One region of the Streptomyces sp. NBC_00250 genome, then DNA from elsewhere that is predicted to be linked to it. Evidence: riboswitches for the same ligand, from Rfam matches in the RefSeq annotation. Region 1 holds a riboswitch; each other region holds the start of a gene.
What was found. A riboswitch is a leader RNA that binds a small molecule or an ion and turns the genes downstream of it on or off. The one in region 1 is predicted to bind cobalamin.
Positions count from the first base shown of each region.

Region 1 (6,554 bases):
CGGGCGCGCCGTCCCGCAGCACGTCCAGGTAGCTGAGGACGCTCGGGTGGTCCACGCCCGCGATGCCGGGGGTGCGGGGGGAGACGCCGGTGGCGACGACGACCTCGTCGAAGTCGTCCAGGTCGCCGGCCGCGACCGGGGTGTTCAGGCGGACGTCGACCCCGCGCTCGGCGAGCTGCACGCGGAAGTAGCGCAGCGTCTCGTCGAACTCCTCCTTGCCGGGGACCTTCTTGGCGATGTTCAGCTGACCGCCGATCTCGGCGGCCGCGTCGAACAGGGTCACGGAGTGGCCGCGCTCGGCCGCCGACACCGCGCAGGAGAGGCCGGCCGGGCCCGCGCCGACGACGGCGATCCGCTTGGCGCGGCGGGTGGGGGAGAGGACCAGCTCGGTCTCGTGGCACGCGCGCGGGTTGACCAGGCAGGACGTGATCTTCAGGTTGAAGGTGTGGTCCAGGCAGGCCTGGTTGCAGCCGATGCAGGTGTTGATCGTGTCGGCGCGGTCGGCCGTGGCCTTGGCGACGAAGTCCGGGTCGGCGAGGAAGGGGCGGGCCAGCGAGACCAGGTCGGCGCGGCCGTCGGCGAGGATCTCCTCGGCGACCTCGGGGGTGTTGATGCGGTTGCTGGTGACGAGCGGCACGGAGACCGCGCCCATCAGCTTCTTCGTCACCCAGGTGTAGGCGCCGCGCGGCACGGAGGTGGCGATGGTGGGGATGCGCGCCTCGTGCCAGCCGATACCGGTGTTGATGATGGTGGCCCCGGCGGCCTCGATCTCCTTGGCGAGCTGGACGACCTCCTCCAGGGTGGAGCCGCCGGGCACGAGGTCCAGCATGGAGAGCCGGTAGACGAGGATGAAGTCCTCGCCGACGCGCTCGCGGATGCGGCGGACGATCTCCAGCGGGAAGCGGACGCGGTTCTCGTAGGAGCCGCCCCAGCGGTCGGTGCGCTGGTTGGTGGCGGCGGCGATGAACTCGTTGATGAGGTAGCCCTCGGAGCCCATGACCTCGACGCCGTCGTACCCGGCCTCCTTGGCCAGCTCGGCGCAGCGGGCGTAGTCCTCGACGGTCTGCTCGACCTCGGCGTCGGTCAGCTCGTTCGGTACGAAGGGGCTGATGGGGGCCTTGATCGCGCTGGGCGCGACGAGGGCGGGGTGGTACGCGTACCGGCCGAAGTGCAGGATCTGCATCGCGATGCGGCCACCGGCCTCGTGCACGGCGTCGGTGATCAGCCGGTGCTCGGCGACCTCGTCCGTGGTGGTGAGCTTGGCACCGCCGTCCCAGGGGCGACCGGCGTCGTTGGGCGCGATGCCACCGGTGACGATGAGGCCCACGCCGCCCCGGGCGCGCTCCGCGTAGAAGGCGGCCATGCGCTCGAAGCCGTGCTCGGTCTCTTCGAGGCCGACGTGCATCGACCCCATGATCACCCGGTTGGGCAGGGTGGTGAACCCGAGGTCGAGCGGGCTCAGCAGGTGCGGGTACGGGGTCATGCGGGCGCCTCCTCGCGCAGGAACGTCAGCCTCAGTTCTAGGTGACCTCCCCCCTTTGTGCAACTAGTTGCAGAAGGTTCGGGACGTGATGTCTACTACTCGGTAGCAAGCGCGTCGGCGGTGAGTGGCGAGCAGAGCGCGGCGGGTGGCGGCCCGTGGTGTCGCTACTCGGCACCGTGCGGCGCCGCGGCCGCCCCCAGCCAGGCGTCCAGCTCCTCCGGCGTCCGCGGCTCCGCGGCATCCGCGGTGAGCAGGCCCTGGGAGCGGAGCAGCCGTGCCACCGCCGTGCCCCAGGGGCGTCGCAGCCTCGCCTCGTCGAGCAGGGCGTCGTCCGCGAGGAGCTCCGCGACCGGGCCCGTCCGCAGTCCCGAAGGAGCGAGCACCGCCGCCTCGTCCGCCCAGCGCAGCGCCAGATCCACGTCGTGCGTGGCCATCAGCACGGTCGTGCCGGACTCCCGCAGCCTCCGGAGCGCGTCGAGCAGCCGCTCCTGCCCGTGCGGGTCGAGGCCTGCCGTCGGCTCGTCCATGATCAGGACCCGGGGACGCATCGCCACCGCGCCCGCGATCGCCGCCCGCTTGCGCTGCCCGTACGACAGCAGATGCGTCGGCCGGTCCGCGAGCGCCACGATGTCCAGCGCCTCAAGCGCCTCCCGGACCCGCAGCCGAACCTCCTCCTCGGGCAGGCCGAGGTTCATCGGACCGAACGACACGTCCTGGCCGACCGACGCGGCGAACAGCTGGTCGTCCGGGTCCTGCACCACCAGCTGCACGGTGGTCCGCAGCCGGGTCAGCCCCTTCCGGTCGTACGCCACCTCCACCCCGTCGAGGAGCAGCGACCCGCTCCCGCACCGCAGGCCGCCGCTGAGCAGCCGCAGCAGCGTCGTCTTGCCGCTGCCGTTGCGGCCGAGCAACGCGACCGCCCGCCCCTCGGCCACCGCGAAGTGCACACCGGACAGGACCGCGGGCCCGTCCTCGTAGGCGAAGCCCGCGTTCACCAGCTCCACGACGGGTGCCGGAGGGGGCGGAGGCGTCGTGGGCGTCGAAGACGTCACGGAAGGAACCTTTCCAGTACGAGGGTGAGGGCGACGAGCCCCGCGAGCAGGGCGCCGGACGCGGTCAGGAAGCGGCGGGAGATCGCGCACGCGGGCACCAGGACCCGCAGCGTCCCGTCGTACCCGCGTCCCGCGAGCCCCGACTGCAGGCGCTGTGCCCGGTCGAAGGCCCGTACGAACGTGGTCGCGCCGAGGCCCGCGAGGGAACGCCAGGTCGCCGCCCGCGTGGTGTGCCCGAGGCGGGCCGCCTGCGCCTGCCGGATCTTGGACATCGAGTCGAGCAGCAGGAAGATGATCCGGTACATCACGAGCGCCACGTCCACCACCGGCGCCGGCACCCCGGCCCGTACGAGCCGGGGCAGGACGTCCGACACCGGCGTCGTGAACGCGAACAACAGCACCCCGAGCGACGCGGAAGCGGTCCGCAGGAGCAGCTCGCCCGCCTGCACCGGACCGCCCGGCGCGAGGGCCACGAGCCCCCGGGGGCCGCCCACCTCGAAGAGCAGCGGAATCGCGCCCGTGACACAGAACCCGAGAGGGATCCGGAACGCCCGCCACAGCGCCCGGCCCGGCACACCGGCCGGCCCGAGCAGCACCGTGAGCGTGGCCGTCGCCACGAGAACAGCACCCGGCCACGGCGGCAGACCCACCGCGCACAACGTCAGACCGAAGCCGAGAAGCGCCTTCTCGGCGGGATGACGGCGGCGCCAGCGACTGCTGTGCGCCGCCGCGTCGATCGGCAACATCGGCGGCTACGCGTCCTGTCCGCCGGCGGACACGGCACCCGACACGGAACCCGGGCCGTTGCCGTTCTCCGGCGCCTTGGTCACAGCGGCGTCGGCCGCCTGAGCAGCGTCATCCGCCCGTGTCGTGCCGGCCGTCCCGGCAGCCTCCGCCTGGGCCGCCCCCTGCCGACGGCCGCGCCGCAGACCGAAGTAGTACGCCAGGACACCGGCACCGAGGGCCGCCTGCAGGGCGAACAGCGCCGACTCGATCTCTCCGGACGGCGGTTCGTACAGCGGACTGAACCACGGTTCGTAGTCCGGCTGGAGCTCCGTGATCGCCGTCTCCGCCTCCGCGTCCGCCCCGGTGAAGGGCTCCTCCTTGTGGTCCCCGAGCCCCAGCACGAGCGGCAGGACCGCCAGCGCCGCGACGACGAGCAGCAGCAGGGCGTTGATCTTCGCGTTCCGGCTCATCGCGCGGCCGCCTCCTCGCGTCGGTCCGTCCTGCGCCCGGCGAGGACGCCGAGCCGGATCAGGTCGCCCTTGCTCGACTGCGTGAGCAGCCGCATCACGAGCACCGTGAGCAGGCCCTCGCTCACCGCCAGCGGAATCTGGGTCACGGCGAAGATCCCGCCGAACTTGGCCAGGGCGCCGGGTATCCCGCTGCCCGGGTCGGGGAAGGCGAGCGCCAGCTGGACGCTGGTCACGCAGTACGTGGACAGGTCGGCGACGAACGCACCGAAGAAGACGGCCACCATCAGGGGCGTACCGAACCGGCGGAGCAGTACGTACGTCCCGTACCCCGCCCAGGGCCCGACGATCGCCATCGAGAAGGCGTTCGCGCCGAGCGTGGTCAGTCCGCCGTGGGCGAGCAGCAGGGCCTGGAAGAGCAGGGTGATCGTCCCCAGGACCGCCATGATCGGCGGCCGGAAGAGGATCGCGCCCAGACCCGTACCGGTCGGGTGTGAGCAACTACCGGTGACAGAAGGCAACTTGAGTGCCGACAGAACGAAAGTGAAGGCGCCCGAGGCGCCGAGCAACAGGGTGGACTCGGGATTCGACCGCACCTCGCGGGTCAGCGCGCGAACCCCGTGGACGACGAACGGCGCGGACGCGACGCCCCAGGCGGCGGCGTGCACAGGGGGCAGATACCCCTCGGCTATATGCATGGTTGGGAGACCCTCTCCAGCACCTCGTGGATGGACAACGCACCCTGGCCGGTCTCCTGGCTGACGGTCATGCCGGTCCGACTCCGCCTTCCCACACCACGACGATTCCCCGTCGTGGTCCAGTGGCTTCCCCGCGGGTGTTTCCCGCAGGGGTGGAGCCGGACCTCCCGATCACAGTGGCGAGGGCCGCACCGGTACTGCACCGGTTTCCCGTACACCAAGGCCCTGCGACATTAGTGCGTTGACCAGGTACATCACAACACGGTCGCCACCCGGTGCGGCCCCTCGCTCACTGCGCGCAGTCACTCCTTGCGATAGGCGTACGCCTCCGAGGCCGCCGCCGCCACCGCGTCGAGGTCCCCGCCCGCGCTCGCCGTGACCAGCGCGGCGACCGCGCCCTCGACGAACGGCGCGTCCACCAGGCGCGCGCCCTCGGGCAGTTCGTCGCCCTCGGCGAGGAGCGCCTTCACGGTGAGCACCGCGCTCCCCAGATCGACCAGGATCGCCACTCCGACGCCCCGGTCGACGCCCTTCGCCGCCTCCGCGATCAGCTCGGAGCTCGTCCCCAGCCCACCGTCCGGCGTCCCGCCGGCCGGGAGGACCGGCGCCAGGTCACCGCCGCCGGCGAGCCCACGGGCCAGCTCGGCCACCGCCGCGGCGACGGCGGCGCTGTGCGAGACGAGCACGATGCCGACGGAACCCGCGCCGGTCCCGCCACTCATGACGCCCCCTCGGTACGCGCGGTCCCCGCCCCCGCGGTCTCTTCCAGGGCGGCGAACAGCAGCGCCGAGGACGTGGCCCCCGGATCCTGGTGCCCCACCGACCGCTCGCCCAGATAGCTGGCCCTGCCCTTGCGAGCCCGCAGGGGTACGGTCGCGAGGGCGCCCTCCTCGGCGGCGGCACGGGCCGCGCCGAACGAGCCCCGCAGGCCCTCCACGGCCGGAACGAGCGCGTCCAGCATCGTCTTGTCGCCCACCTGCGCGCCGCCCAGCTGGGACACGGCGGCCACACCCGAGCCCAGGGCCTCCGCCAACTGGAGCCGGGTGATGCGCTCCTCGTCGCCCAGCGTCTTGCCGGTACGGCGCAGCAGCGTGCCGTACAGCGGCCCCGACGCGCCGCCCACGGTGGAGATCAGCTGCCGGCCGGCGGTGACGAGCACCGCGCCCGGCGTCGCGGGCGGCTCCTTGGCCAGGGTCTCGGTCACGGCGGCGAACCCGCGCCTGAGGTTGGTGCCGTGGTCGGCGTCGCCGATCGCCGAGTCCAGCTCGGTGAGCCGGTCCGCCTCCCGGTCGACGGCCTCGGCCACCGCGGCCAGCCACCGCACCAGGAAGTCCGCGCCGAAGTCCACGGTGGAGGTCTCCGTCATGTCGCTGTCCTCTCCCATCCCTCGTCTCACCGGCCCCAGCGCAGCGCGGGCGTCTGCACGGGCGCGTCCCAGAGGCGAAGGAGCTCCTCGTCCACCTCGCACAGGGTCACCGAGCAGCCGGCCATGTCGAGTGAGGTCACATAGTTGCCGACGAGGGTCCGGGCCACGGGCACACCCCGCTCGCCGAGGACGCGTTGCACCTCCGCGTTGAAGCCGTACAGCTCCAGGAGCGGGGTGGCGCCCATCCCGTTCACCAGGGCGATGACAGGGCCCGACGGGCGGAGGTCCTCGACGACGGCGTCGACGGCGAAGTCCGCGATCTCCCGGGAGGTCATCATCGGCCGGCGCTCGCGCCCCGGTTCGCCGTGGATGCCGATGCCCAGCTCCAGTTCGCCCTCCGGGAGGTCGAAGGTGGGGCTGCCCTTGGCGGGGGTGGTGCACGCGCTCAGCGCGACGCCGAAGGACCGGGAGCGCTCGTTGACCCGGCGGGCGATCGCCTCCACGCGCTCAAGGGGTGCGCCCTCCTCGGCGGCTGCGCCCGCGATCTTCTCCACGAAGAGCGTGCCGCCGGTCCCGCGGCGGCCCGCCGTGTACAGGCTGTCCTTGACGGCGACGTCGTCGTCGACCAGCACCTTGGCGACCTGGATGCCCTCGTCCTCGGCGAGTTCGGCGGCCATCTCGAAGTTCAGTACGTCGCCGGTGTAGTTCTTGACGACGAACAGCACCCCGGCGCCACTGTCGACGACGGCCGCGGCCCGCACC
Region 1 is NZ_CP108088.1:8,224,008-8,230,561, forward strand. It holds gene OG259_RS37145 (NADPH-dependent 2,4-dienoyl-CoA reductase) at 1-1,483, opposite strand, end outside; gene OG259_RS37150 (ATP-binding cassette domain-containing protein) at 1,648-2,535, opposite strand; gene cbiQ (cobalt ECF transporter T component CbiQ) at 2,532-3,281, opposite strand; gene OG259_RS37160 (energy-coupling factor ABC transporter substrate-binding protein) at 3,288-3,731, opposite strand; gene OG259_RS37165 (energy-coupling factor ABC transporter permease) at 3,728-4,426, opposite strand; cobalamin riboswitch at 4,456-4,690, opposite strand; gene OG259_RS37170 (PTS-dependent dihydroxyacetone kinase phosphotransferase subunit DhaM) at 4,729-5,148, opposite strand; gene dhaL (dihydroxyacetone kinase subunit DhaL) at 5,145-5,792, opposite strand; gene dhaK (dihydroxyacetone kinase subunit DhaK) at 5,819-6,554, opposite strand, start outside.

Region 2 (6,554 bases), 1.3 Mb from region 1:
CTCCTGGTCCTCGGGAGAGAGGAGCGCCGTCGTCCCGAAGAACTGGGCGAAGACCCCGCCCCGGTCGATGTCGCCGACCACGACGACGGGCAGCCGCGCGGCCCGCGCGATCCCCATGTTCACGATGTCGGTGCGCCGCAGGTTGATCTCGGCGGGACTTCCCGCTCCCTCGCAGATCACGGCGTCGTAGGTGCTCCGCAGCTCCTCCAGGCAGGCCAGCACCGGCTCGAAGAGCTCCTTCTGCCGTCCCCCGTGGTAGCCCCGGGCGCTCAGCTCGCCGACCGGCTTGCCCATCAGGACGACCTGGCTGGAGCGGTCGCTGCCGGGCTTGAGCAGGACGGGGTTCATCAGCGCGGTGGGTTCCACCCGCGCCGCCTGCGCCTGCATGGCCTGCGCGCGCCCGATCTCGGCCCCCTCCCTCGTGACGAAGGAGTTGAGGGACATGTTCTGTCCCTTGAACGGCGCCACCTTCAGCCCCTTGCGGACCAGCCAGCGGCAGATGCCGGCCGTCACGACGCTCTTGCCGGCGTCGGACGTGGTCCCGGCGACGAGCAGTCCCCCACCCCTCATGCGTTCCTCCGCTTCCGGGCCCCCAGGGCGCCGATGATCAGGCGGCCGCCCACGCAGGCGGCCAGAGTGAGTCCGGTGACCCGTCGCGAGAGCCGTACGGCCCGGTCGATGTCGGCCACGTCGACGGCCCGGCCGTCCCCGTTGAGCACGGGGCGGTGTTCGACCCGTCCGCCGTACGACAGGGTGCCGCCGAGCCGTACGCCGAGCGCGCCCGCGAAGGAGGCCTCGACCGGGCCCGCGTTGGGGCTGGGATGCTTGCCCGCGTCCGCCCGCCAGGCCTTCAGCGCACCCCGCGGGTTCCCGCCGGCGACGGTCGCGAGTACGGCGGTCAGCCGGGCGCCGGGCCAGCCGGCCACGTCGTCGAGGCGGGCCGAGGCCCAGCCGAAGCGGCGGTGGCGCGGGGACTTGTGGCCGACCATCGCGTCGAGGGTGTTGACGGCCCGGAAGCCGACGAGGCCGGGTACGCCCGCGACCGCGCCCCAGAAGAGGGCGCCGACCACGGCGTCGGAGGTGTTCTCGGCGACCGATTCGACGACCGCCCGGGCCATCGCGGGGCCGTCCAGGGACTGCGGGTCGCGCCCGCACAGATGCGGCAGCCGCTCCCGGGCCACGTCCAGGTCCCCGGCGGCGAGCGCCCCGCCGATCGCGCGGGCCTCCCGGCCCAGGGTCGTACCGCCGACGACGGCCCAGACGGCGGCGGCGGTCAGCGCGACGGAGGCGGCCGGGCGGTTGCGTACGGCCCGGGTGGCGAGCGCTCCGAGGGCGACGGCGGAGCCGGCGCAGACGGCGGTGTGCAGGGCACCCCAGCCGCGGTGGTCGTGGTGGAGGCGCTCCTCGACGGCGGCGGCGGCCCGGCCGAACGCGGCGACGGGATGTCCGCGGCGGGGGTCGCCGACGAGCAGATCGACGGCGAGACCCGCGGCCGCTCCGTACGCGAATCCGTCCGGGGAAAGGCGGCTGGTTCTGCTGCGGCCGGGCATGGCGCATGTCCTCACTCAGGGTCCGCGCCCTGGATCGACGTGACCGGCGGCGAGAGTTCCTGACTCCCGGACCCTTCGGATCCGGTCACAGTGGCGGGACCGCGCCGGATTCGCACCGGACTTCCTCTACTGCCGCCGTAATGGCCTCGGCAGTCCACCACGGCCCGAGAACACCCGTCAACTCACCCTTGACCTGCATCGGGTCACTGTGCGAAGCACCACAAACACGGCGCCGAACATACGACGGCCGGGCGGTCCGTACCCGAAGGTGCGGACCGCCCGGCCGTCGTGAGTTCGGACCGTCAGACGACGATCAGATAGATGCCGTACGCCACCGCCGAGAGGCAGAGGGCGAAGCAGGCGTAGGCGCCGGTGCGGGCCAGGGTGGCGGAGCCTCCCTGGGCGGCGGCCTGCTCCTGCTTGGAGAGGCCGATGATGCCGAGGGTGAAGAGGCCCACCAGGGCGACGGTCGCCACGAGGCTGACTCCGAAGACGGAGCCGAGAGCTGCCCAGTCGATCTTCATGTCGTTCGTTCCTTACACCGCTGCGGCGGGGGCGGAGGGCGCGGCCGGGTCGGTGGGAGCCGGGGCGGGGATGGTGGTCTTCAGGTCCTCGTCCGCGACGGCGGCGACGGAACCGGCGGCCGGCGGCGGGGTGACGGCCGCGATGGCGGTGGTCACGACACCCGCGGGCTCGTCGTCGAGGTCGTCGGCGGTGACGTTGTTGTGGTCGACCGGCTTGCGGCGGGACAGCGACCAGATGACACCCGAGCCGGCGATCAGCAGGACCGCGACGGCGGCGATGCCCCAGGGGCCCTGCTTGGTGAGGAACTCGGCACCGGCGCCGACCAGGCCCGCGGCGGGCAGGGTCAGACCCCAGGCGACGAACATCCGGGTCGCGGTCGACCAGCGGACGACACCGCCCTTGCGGCCGAGACCGGCGCCCATCACGGCACCCGAGCAGGACTGGGTGGTGGAGAGGGAGAAGCCGAGGTGCGAGGAGGCCAGGATGACCGTCGCGGCACTGGTCTGGGCGGCGAAGCCCTGCTGCGGCCGGAGGTCGGTGAGGCCCTTGCCCATGGTGCGGATGATGCGCCAGCCACCGAGGTAGGTGCCGGCGGCGATCGCGATGCCGGCGGAGACGATGACCCACATCGGCGGGTTGGAGCCGGGGGCGAGGACGCCGCCGGTGACCAGGGCCAGGGTGATGATGCCCATCGTCTTCTGGGCGTCGTTGGTGCCGTGGGCGAGCGAGACGAGACCGGCGGAGGCGATCTGGCCGACCCGGTAGCCCTTGGCGGTGTGCTTCTCGTCGGTCTTGGCGCCGATCCGGTACGTCAGCTTGGTGGCCAGCATCGCGGCGAGGCCGGCGACGAGCGGCGCGGCGACGGCCGGGATGAGGACCTTGGTGACGATGGTGGAGCCGTTCACCGCCGACCAGCCGGCCGACATGACCGCTGCGCCGATGAGTCCGCCGAAGAGGGCGTGGGAGGAGCTGGACGGCAGTCCGAGCAGCCAGGTCAGCAGGTTCCAGAGGATGGCGCCGACCAGCGCGGCGAAGATCACCTCTGTACGAATGCCCTCTTCGTTGATGATCCCGCCGGAGATCGTCTTGGCGACCTCCACGGACAGGAACGCGCCGACGAGGTTCAGCACGGCGGACATGGCCACCGCCGTCTTCGGCTTGAGTGCACCGGTCGAGATGGTCGTGGCCATCGCGTTCGCGGTGTCGTGGAAACCGTTCGTGAAATCGAACACGAGAGCTGTCACGACCACAATGGCGAGCAGCAGCGTGATGTGTTCCATTTACCCAGGCAATCGTTTGACGTCAGTGGCAAGCCGAACGTAGGCAACCTGGGTGAACGGAAGGTGAACTGGGCCGGGCGACGTGGTGTCCCTATCCGGTGTCAAGGCATTCCGCTTAGCCCTCGTCCCGGGCAGGTGTCCACGATGCGGTCACCCCGCAACCCCGGGTAATCCGGGCCATCGCCGGGCACATGCGACCTGACCCGGTTTCTCCTCCGGCACCCGGTTCCGCTCCCCGGACCGAACCATCCGCACGGAGGACCCCGCCGAGGAGACCCATGTCACTCTCCCGAGGGGCCCGTCGCGCTTCCGAGGGGGCTCCCGCCGGGCAGGGCCTCCGGGGGCCGTCCGGGTCCGTCCGGTGGCAGTCCGCCCGGACCCTGTCGAGACTGGGAGCGTGCGCCCGGCTACAGCGACGGCAGCGGCCGTCACCACCCTGCTCGGTGTCGGCGCGGCCGCGATCGCGGTCGGCCGGTACGCCAGCGACGTCGCCCTCAAGGCGCCGTCCGGACGTCCCCTGCCCGGAGATCCCAAACTCACCGTGCACGCCACGGGCCCCGACCGCATCACCCTCACCCGCAGCCTCGCCTCGCTGCGCCCCGGTACGTACGGCATCGAGGGCCACGGCCAGCACGCCGTCGTCGGCCCCGTCCTCGACCGGGTCCCGCACACCGCCGACACCGTCGTCCGGCGCCTCGAACGGGTCGAGCTCGGGGTGATCGGTCCCGGCTCCCGCGTCCGGTTCACCCCCCAGCTGCACATCGGCACGCCGATCAGCGCCCTCGGGCTCGCCCACGAGGACGTCGAGATCCCCGGCGAGCTCGGCCCCCTGCCGGCGTGGCTGGTGGCAGCCCCCCGCACCACCTGGGTGATCGCCCTGCACGGGCTCGGCACCACCCGCGAGCACCCGCTGAACGTCGTCCCCTTCTTCAACCGCCGCAAGATCCCCGTCCTCGTCCCCGCCTACCGCGGTGACGCGGGAGCACCCGCCTCACCCGACGGCCTCGCCCACCTCGGCGACTCCGAATGGCGCGACGTCGACGCCGCCATCCGCTACGCCGTCCACCGGGGCGCGTCGAAGATCGTGCTGCACGGCTGGGGGACCGGGGCCTCGATGGCCCTGCGCGCCGCCGCCGAGTCGGGGGTGCGCGACCGGATCAGCGGCCTCGTCCTCGACTCACCCGTCCTGGACTGGGAGGCGACCCTGCGCAACCTCGCCTCGGCCCGCCACGTCCCCGGCCCCCTGCTCCCGCTCGCCGTCCGCGCCGCCCAGGGCCGGACCGGGCCGCACGGCGACCTGCTCCGGGCCGCCTCGGCACCGGACGCCCTGCGCGTCCCCGTCCTCCTCTTCCACGGGCCCGACGACACCATCGCCCCCTACGAGCCGTCCGTCGAACTCGCCGCCCGCCGCCCCGATCTGGTCACCCTCCACACCGTGCGGCACGCCCCGCACGCGTCGATGTGGAACGCCGACCCGGTCCGCTACGAGGAGGCCCTGCGCCGCTTCCTCACCCCGCTCCTCTAGGTCGTGTCCGGAAAGTAGGGCCAGGCGGGACTTTCCGGACACGACCCACCGTCATGCCCCCTCCTCCGCCTTGCGCTGCGTCCCCTCGGCCCCTGCGGGCCGGGGAGACCCCATGCACCAGACGCCCGCCCCCTGATCCGACCCGACCGACAAGACACCGCCCAGGACCTTTCAGCAGGCCTTTCCGCGCCTGCTCCCGGGCCCGTCGGGACGGGGCGGCCGATTCCGATTGGGCTTTCGGGCCGTCAGCGGGAAGACTGCCCCCGTGACGTCTCGAAAGCCCGATGAACCATTGGCGCGCAACTCCAGACTCCGACTCGTCCGCCCGCGGGCGCTGGCCACCGCCCGACGGGCCGTGACGACCCGGCGCACCCGGCCGGCGCCGCGGCCGCCCGAGGGCACTCCGCCCCGCGCGGAGCTCGCCCGCCAGGCCCGGCACGTCCTCGCCGACGCCGTACGGATCGCCCGCTGGGCCGCCGTCGAGCGCGGTGCCGTGGCGGCACCCCGCACCGGCCCGGGAGCCGTCCCCGCCGAGGAACGGGCCGCCGTCGCACTGAACCTGACGCCCGGCCAGATCCGGGCCGGCTGGGACCGGGCCCGGCTCGCCGGACTCGTCGAGCTCCACGGCGACACCGCCCGCCCCGGCTGGCGGCTGCACGCCTGGGACCGCGACGACTCCGCCGTGCTGCGCGGCTGGGTCGCCCTCTTCGACGCCTGGTCCCTGGTGCACCCGGCCGCCGAGGGGGTCGAGCCGAGCGCCGTCGCGGAGGTCGTCGAGGCCCTCCCGCAGGTCCTGTCGCTGCTTCAGCTCTCCCAGGGCCCGGTCCTCGTCCCCGCCCTCCTCGACCTGCTCGGCCAGCGCGTCGAGGAGCTGCGCGAGGAGCGCTGCGAGGTCCCGGTGGGCGAGGAGGCCCCCGAGGCCGCCGACGCGCCCGAGGCGGACGGCACCGACGGGCTCCCGGCCCTGCTCGACTGGGCCCTCGAAGGCCTGGCAGCCGTCGGCGCGCTCACCCTGGACCCCGGCGCGGAGGGGCGTCACGCCACTTTGACCCCGCTCGGCAACTGGGCGGTCTGGGTCAAGCTGGAGCAGATCTGCGTCGCCGCGCAGAGTCCCGCGGGCAACATCGAGCAGTCCGCCGAGGACATGCTCCGCGGCTGTGCCCGGCTCACCCCCGGCCCGGCCCGCGCCGAGTACCGCGCCTGGCTCGCGGCCCGCACCCTCTCCAGCGCGGTGACCGAACTGCTGGCCGTCGCCCGCGGCGAGGACGCGCTGCTGCGCGGGCTCGCCTTCGAGGCGCTCCGGGTCGTCGGCGCCCCCGCCGAGGCCGAGGTACGGGCCACCGTGGCCGAACCGTCCCTGCGGCCGTACGCGCTGCTCTGGCTCGCCGAGTACGAGGGTGCCGACCCCGACGACGCCCAGGAGGTCCTCACCCGCGAGGAGTCCACCTGGCTCTGGGTGGACACGGCCGCCGCGGTCGCCGACCACGGCGAGAGCGAGCTGCTCGTCCGGCACCTCGACTCCGCCGTGCAGGGCACCGTCCCGGCGCTCCTCGACGAGATCAGGGCCGTGGGCCACCCCCGTACCGTCCAGGTCCTGGTCGCCCTCGCCGCCGCCCACCCGGACCCGGCCCTGGCCAAGGCGGTCCGCCGGGCCGCCTTCCAGGTCCACACCGG
Region 2 is NZ_CP108088.1:6,954,255-6,960,808, forward strand. It holds gene OG259_RS31465 (cobyric acid synthase) at 1-570, opposite strand, end outside; gene OG259_RS31470 (cobalamin biosynthesis protein) at 567-1,550, opposite strand; cobalamin riboswitch at 1,585-1,724, opposite strand; gene OG259_RS31475 (hypothetical protein) at 1,853-2,074, opposite strand; gene OG259_RS31480 (inorganic phosphate transporter) at 2,087-3,355, opposite strand; gene OG259_RS31485 (alpha/beta hydrolase) at 3,753-4,880, shown strand; gene OG259_RS31490 (hypothetical protein) at 5,146-6,554, shown strand, end outside.
Region 2: linked by a shared signal. The riboswitch ahead of OG259_RS31470 (cobalamin biosynthesis protein) and the one ahead of OG259_RS37165 (energy-coupling factor ABC transporter permease) in region 1 are both predicted to bind cobalamin.

Region 3 (6,554 bases), 5.0 Mb from region 1:
CCGCCGAGCAGGACAGCTGTGTCCGGGACGGCGCCCGGTGGTACCTGCGGTCCGCCGAACGGCACGCGTACGTGAGCAACGAGAAGGGGCTGCGCGTCGAGGTCGCCGCCCCGCTCACGATGGACCGGAAGGCGCTCAAGGGCGCCGCCGAGCGCGCCCACCACGCCGACGCGGCCGAGCTCGACGCCGTCCTGCCGAAGCAGGCCGGCACCGGGCAGCCCGTCGAGCGGGGCGACCTGCCGCCGGTCGGTGACGGCGCCCCCGACAACTCGGTGGGGGCCGGCGGCTGAGACGCACTGGGGGCGAGTGGCCGGCCGGAGGCACACTTCCCCCATGGACTTCACGATCAGGGCGGTACGGCCCGAGGAGTACGAAGCGCTCGGTGAGCTCACCGCGGGGACCTATCTGACCGACGGACTGCTGAAGTACGGCGCGGAGGACTCGTATCTGCACGTGCTGCGGGACACGGCACGGCGGGCGCGCGAGAGCGAGGTGCTCGTCGCCGAGGACGGCGACGGGCGGCTCCTCGGCGGGGTGACCTTCGCCACCGGCGCCACTCCCTGGGCGGACATCGCGGTGGAGGGCGAGGCCGAGTTCCGGATGCTCGTGGTCTCCCGGGAGGCCCGCGGCCGGGGCGTCGGAGAGGCCCTCGTACGGGCCTGTATCGAGCGGGCACGGGCGCTTCCCGGGTGCCGCCGCATCGTGCTGTCCACGGACGCCTCGATGGTCTCCGCGCACCGGATCTACGAGCGTCTGGGCTTCGTCCGGACCCCGGACCGGGACTGGGAGCCGATCCCCGACCACCGCCTGCGCACCTACGCCTTGGAGTTCTGAGCCGGGGGGGGCGACACAACATGTGGGGGGTTCGGCGAGCGACGCCCCCCACATGTATGCTCATCCTCGCTGTCGACGCAGGGGAATCCGGCGCGAATCCGGAACTGTCCCGCAACGGTGTGCTTCGTACGGATACGACGAATTCGTACGAGGTGAGTCCGAGGACCTGCCGCCAGCGCGCCCGGTCCGTCCGTTCCGGGTGCCAATGACGTCCGGGCCTCGCGGAGTGGGCCGGTGGAAGCGACGCGTCCGGCGTTACGGATGCCCGCCTGCCCGCCTTCCCCCGCCGCGGCCCCGAGCCGAGCGAGGGAGAGCCCCCACGTGACCATCGCGCCCGCCGATCCGGCTTCCGCCGAGGCTTCCGCGGTCGAGAGCGACGGCCCCGGGACCGTGCTGCTGCGGACCCTGACCGACCTCACCGCCGATCTCCCCGACACCGACCCCGGCAAGGTCGCCGCCGCCGCGCTCCGCGGCCGCAGCGCCGTCGCGGACGAGGCGGAGCTGCGCGAGCTGGCCACCGAGGCGGCCGCGGGTCTCATCGCCGACGACCCGGCGTACTCCCGGCTCGCCGCCCGGCTCCTGACGATCACGATCGCCGACGAGGCGGCCGGGCAGGGCTCGTTCTCGTTCTCCGCCTCCGTCGCCGTCGGTCACCGCGAGGGCCTGATCGCCGACCGCACCGCCGAGTTCGTCGCGCTGCACGCGGACCGGCTCGACACGACGATCGACGCGGCCGCGGACGACCGCTTCGGCTACTTCGGTCTGCGCACCCTCTACTCGCGCTACCTGCTGCGCCACCCGATCACCCGCAAGGTGATCGAGACCCCGCAGCACTTCATGCTCCGGGTGGCCTGCGGTCTCGCGGAGGACGAGAGCGTCCGCGCGCTCGACGAGGTCACGGCGCTCTACAGCCTGATGAGCCGGCTGGACTACCTGCCGTCCTCCCCCACGCTGTTCAACTCCGGCACCCGCCACCCGCAGATGTCCTCCTGCTACCTCCTGGACTCCCCCCAGGACGAGCTGGACTCCATCTACGACCGCTACCACCAGGTGGCGCGCCTCTCGAAGCACGCCGGCGGCATCGGCCTCTCGTACTCCCGCATCCGCGCCCGCGGTTCGCTGATCCGCGGCACCAACGGGCACTCCAACGGCATCGTGCCGTTCCTGAAGACGCTCGACGCCTCCGTCGCCGCCGTGAACCAGGGCGGCCGCCGCAAGGGTGCCGCCGCCGTCTACCTGGAGACCTGGCACGCGGACATCGAGGAGTTCCTGGAGCTCCGCGACAACACGGGCGAGGACCAGCGCCGTACGCACAACCTGAACCTGGCGCACTGGATCCCGGACGAGTTCATGCGCCGGGTCAACGCCGACGCCGACTGGTCGCTGTTCTCCCCGGCGGACGTGCCCGAGCTTGTCGACCTGTGGGGCGAGGAGTTCGACGCCGCCTACCACAAGGCCGAGGCGGCGGGCCTGGCCCGCAAGACGATGCCGGCCCGCGACCTGTACGGCCGGATGATGCGGACCCTGGCCCAGACCGGCAACGGCTGGATGACCTTCAAGGACGCCTCGAACCGGACGGCCAACCAGACCGCCGAGCCCGGCCACACCGTCCACTCCTCCAACCTCTGCACGGAGATCCTGGAGGTCACGGACGACGGCGAGACCGCGGTCTGCAACCTGGGCTCGGTCAACCTCGGTTCGTTCGTCGTCGACGGCGACATCGACTGGGAGCGGCTCGACGCCACCGTGCGTACGGCCGTCACCTTCCTCGACCGGGTCGTCGACATCAACTTCTACCCGACCGAGCAGGCGGGCCGCTCCAACGCCCGCTGGCGGCCGGTCGGCCTGGGCGCGATGGGCCTCCAGGACGTCTTCTTCCAGCTGAAGATGCCGTTCGACTCCGCCGAGGCGCGCGCGCTGTCCACCCGTATCGCCGAGCGGATCATGCTCGCCGCGTACGAGGCCTCCGCCGACCTCGCCGAGCGCAGCGGCCCGGTCCCCGCCTGGGACAAGACCCGCGCTGCTCGTGGTGTGCTGCACCCGGACCACTACGACGTGGAGCTCAACTGGCCGGAGCGCTGGGCCGCGCTGCGCGAGCGGATCGCCGCCGTCGGCATGCGCAACTCGCTGCTCCTCGCCATCGCGCCGACCGCGACGATCGCCTCGATCGCCGGTGTGTACGAGTGCATCGAGCCGCAGGTCTCGAACCTCTTCAAGCGCGAGACGCTGTCGGGCGAGTTCCTCCAGGTCAACTCGTACCTGGTCGACGAGCTGAAGAAGCTCGGCGTGTGGGACGCGCAGACCCGTGAGGCACTGCGCGACGCCAACGGCTCGGTGGCCGGCTTCACCTGGGTCCCGGCCGAGGTCCGCGAGCTGTACCGCACGGCGTGGGAGATCCCGCAGCGCGGTCTGATCGACATGGCCGCCGCCCGTACGCCGTTCCTGGACCAGTCGCAGTCGCTGAACCTGTTCCTGGAGACGCCGACGATCGGCAAGCTGTCGTCGATGTACGCGTACGCCTGGAAGCAGGGCCTGAAGACGACGTACTACCTGCGCTCCCGCCCGGCGACCCGGATCGCCCGCGCCGCCCAGGCCGCGACGCCCGCCGCCGCCACCATCCCCGTCCAGCAGGCGGCCCCCGACGCGGACGCGCTCGCCTGCTCCCTGGAAAACCCCGAGTCCTGCGAGGCCTGCCAGTAATGAGCACCAGCGAGAACAAGAACCTCCTCGACCCGGGCTTCGAGCTGACCCTCCGTCCGATGCGCTACCCGGACTTCTACGAGCGCTACCGCGACGCGATCAAGAACACCTGGACCGTGGAGGAGGTCGACCTCCACTCGGACGTCGCCGACCTCGCCAAGCTCACCCCCGGTGAGCAGCACATGATCGGCCGTCTTGTCGCGTTCTTCGCGACGGGCGACTCGATCGTGTCGAACAACCTCGTGCTGACGCTGTACAAGCACATCAACTCCCCCGAGGCGCGGCTCTACCTCTCGCGCCAGCTGTTCGAGGAGGCCGTGCACGTCCAGTTCTATCTGACGCTGCTCGACACCTACCTGCCCGACCCGGACGACCGCGCCGCCGCGTTCGACGCGGTCGAGGAGATCCCGTCCATCCGCGAGAAGGCGCAGTTCTGCTTCCGCTGGATGGACTCGGTGGAGAAGATCGACCGCCTGGAGACCCAGGCCGACCGCCGCCGCTTCCTGCTGAACCTGATCTGCTTCGCCGCGTGCATCGAGGGCCTGTTCTTCTACGGCGCCTTCGCGTACGTGTACTGGTTCCGGTCCCGCGGTCTGCTGCACGGTCTCGCGACCGGCACCAACTGGGTGTTCCGTGACGAGACGATGCACATGAACTTCGCCTTCGAGGTCGTGGACACCGTCCGCAAGGAGGAGCCGGAGCTCTTCGACGACGCCCTTCAGCAGCAGGTCACGGACATGCTGAAGGAGGCCGTCGAGGCGGAGCTGCAGTTCGGCCGCGACCTGTGCGGCGACGGCCTGCCGGGCATGAACACCGAGTCGATGCGCGAGTACCTCCAGTGCGTCGCCGACCAGCGCCTCCAGCGCCTGGGCTTCGCCCCGGTGTACGGCTCCGAGAACCCGTTCGCGTTCATGGAGCTCCAGGGCGTCCAGGAGCTCACGAACTTCTTCGAGCGCCGTCCGTCCGCCTACCAGGTGGCGGTCGAGGGCTCGGTGGACCTGGACGAGGACTTCTAGTCCGTCCGTACGCGAGAAGGGCCCCGCACTTCGATGAGTGCGGGGCCCTTCCTGTAGCGCGACGCATCCGGCGCACGACCGCATAGGGTGCCTGGCATGGGCGATCTTGTGCGGGTGCGTGTCCTGGCCGGGGGTGCCGCCCTGGCGACCGTCGGGGCGGGGCTGGGGATCAGGGCGATCGGGTCCGGGGACGTCGTCAAGTACGCGGGGGACGCGCTCTACACGGTGCTGGTCGTGGCCCTGGTCGTGCTGGTCGCGCCCCGGGTGCGGCCGGCGGTCACGGCGGGGGTCGCCCTCGGGTTCAGCTGTGGCATGGAGCTGTTCCAGCTGACGGGCATACCGGCTGAGCTGGCCGTGCGCAGCACGATGGCGCGGCTTGTGTTCGGTACGACGTTCTACGCGCCGGACCTGTTCTGGTACGCGATCGGCGCGGCGGTCGGCTGGGCCGGCCACCGCGCCGTGTGCGCGAGAAGCGACGAGCGTCGTCAGGCGTTGGGCACCGTCTCGTAGCGCGGGGTGCCCTCTTCCATCTGGCGCAGGGCGTCCTTGCGGTCCCGCTTGGAGAGGCGGTCGATGTACAGGTAGCCGTACAGGTGGTCCGTCTCGTGCTGGAGGCAGCGGGCGAAGTAGCCGGTGCCGCGGACCTTGATCGGGTTGCCCTGGGCGTCCTGGCCGTGGACCTCGGCGTAGTCGGGACGGGCCAGTTCGGCGTAGGCGGTCGGCACGGACAGGCAGCCCTCGTTGGACTCGTCGAGGACGCGCAGCTCGGCGGGGAGCTCCTGGAGGACCGGGTTGATCACGACACCGGTGTGCCGGACGCCGTCGTCGTCGGGGCAGTCGTAGACGAAGACCTTGAGGTCCACGCCGATCTGGTTCGCGGCCAGGCCCACGCCCTCGGCGGCCTTCTGGCTGGCGAACATGTCGTCGATGAGCGCCGCGAGCGAGTCGTCGAACTCGGTGACGTCCTTGCACTCCTTGTGGAGCACCGGGTTGCCGACCACCGTGATCGGGCGGGCCGTGCCGCGCTCACGGTGGGCGAGCTCGCGCTCCTCGCAGTCCTCCGTGTCCACGACGAAGCCGTCGTTGATCGTCTGCTCGTCCGTCTCCTGCTGCGCCATGTCCGGCCGCGCCCTTCTGAAAACCCGATTCCGTCGGAGGACAGCCTACGGGCCCGTGGCCGTGGCCTCAGCAGACCTCTTCGAGATCACGCCACTCACGGCTGTCGGGACTGTCGGCCACCCAGCCGTCGAGGAGCCCGCGCACCAGGCCCGCCGGGGCCGCGATGCCGCACTCCCGCTCCGGGACCCACAGCTCGCCCGGCGAACGGTGCCCGAGCGGCCCCGGGTGGCCCGGCTCGCTGTGGTCGTGCGGGTCGGAGTGCTCGCCCTCGCCCTCGGCGCTCGGCATCGTCGACTCGGAGCAGGCGCGGCAGAGCAGCCGCACGGAGGACGACCAGTCCTCGGCGGCGAAACCCGCCTCCGCGGCGAGCTGCTCCAGGGCGTCCCGGTCGGCCTCGGTGGCCGCCTCCAGGAGGACCACCCAGGTGGGGACGGGTGAGGGGGCCCACAGCTCGATCTCGTCGAAGACCGGGTAGGAGGGGCCGGCGGTGGTGGTGCGCTCGCCGTTCGGCACGCCGTCGTGGAGGACGACCTCGCCCCAGCGGCGTCCGGAGGACGGCAGCGGGACGGAGAGGACCTCGATGCGGGCCGGGTCGAGCCGGCGGCCCCACACGACCTCGGCCTCGCCCTCGGGCGACAGCCGGACGGCGGCGCTGCCCAGCTCCATGCCGGCGGGCTCACCGGTGCCGGCGGCGGCGCCGGGCACCTTCAGTCCGTAGGCCTGCCAGGCCCGGCGGGCCAGCGGCCAGTCCTGGAGCGCGGTGGCGGCGATCCCCACGTTCCACCAGTCGGGGGCGCCGCTCTCCTTGTCCAGCAGCGCGACCGCGCGGAGCCCGGCGGCCCGCGCCTGCTCCCAGTCGTGCCGGAACTTGTGCAGCAACGCCAG
Region 3 is NZ_CP108088.1:3,266,816-3,273,369, forward strand. It holds gene OG259_RS14450 (hypothetical protein) at 1-290, shown strand, start outside; gene OG259_RS14455 (GNAT family N-acetyltransferase) at 334-834, shown strand; cobalamin riboswitch at 887-1,022, shown strand; gene OG259_RS14460 (ribonucleoside-diphosphate reductase subunit alpha) at 1,156-3,534, shown strand; gene OG259_RS14465 (ribonucleotide-diphosphate reductase subunit beta) at 3,534-4,550, shown strand; gene OG259_RS14470 (ribosomal maturation YjgA family protein) at 4,647-5,060, shown strand; gene def (peptide deformylase) at 5,036-5,668, opposite strand; gene OG259_RS14480 (tetratricopeptide repeat protein) at 5,736-6,554, opposite strand, start outside.
Region 3: linked by a shared signal. The riboswitch ahead of OG259_RS14460 (ribonucleoside-diphosphate reductase subunit alpha) and the one ahead of OG259_RS37165 (energy-coupling factor ABC transporter permease) in region 1 are both predicted to bind cobalamin.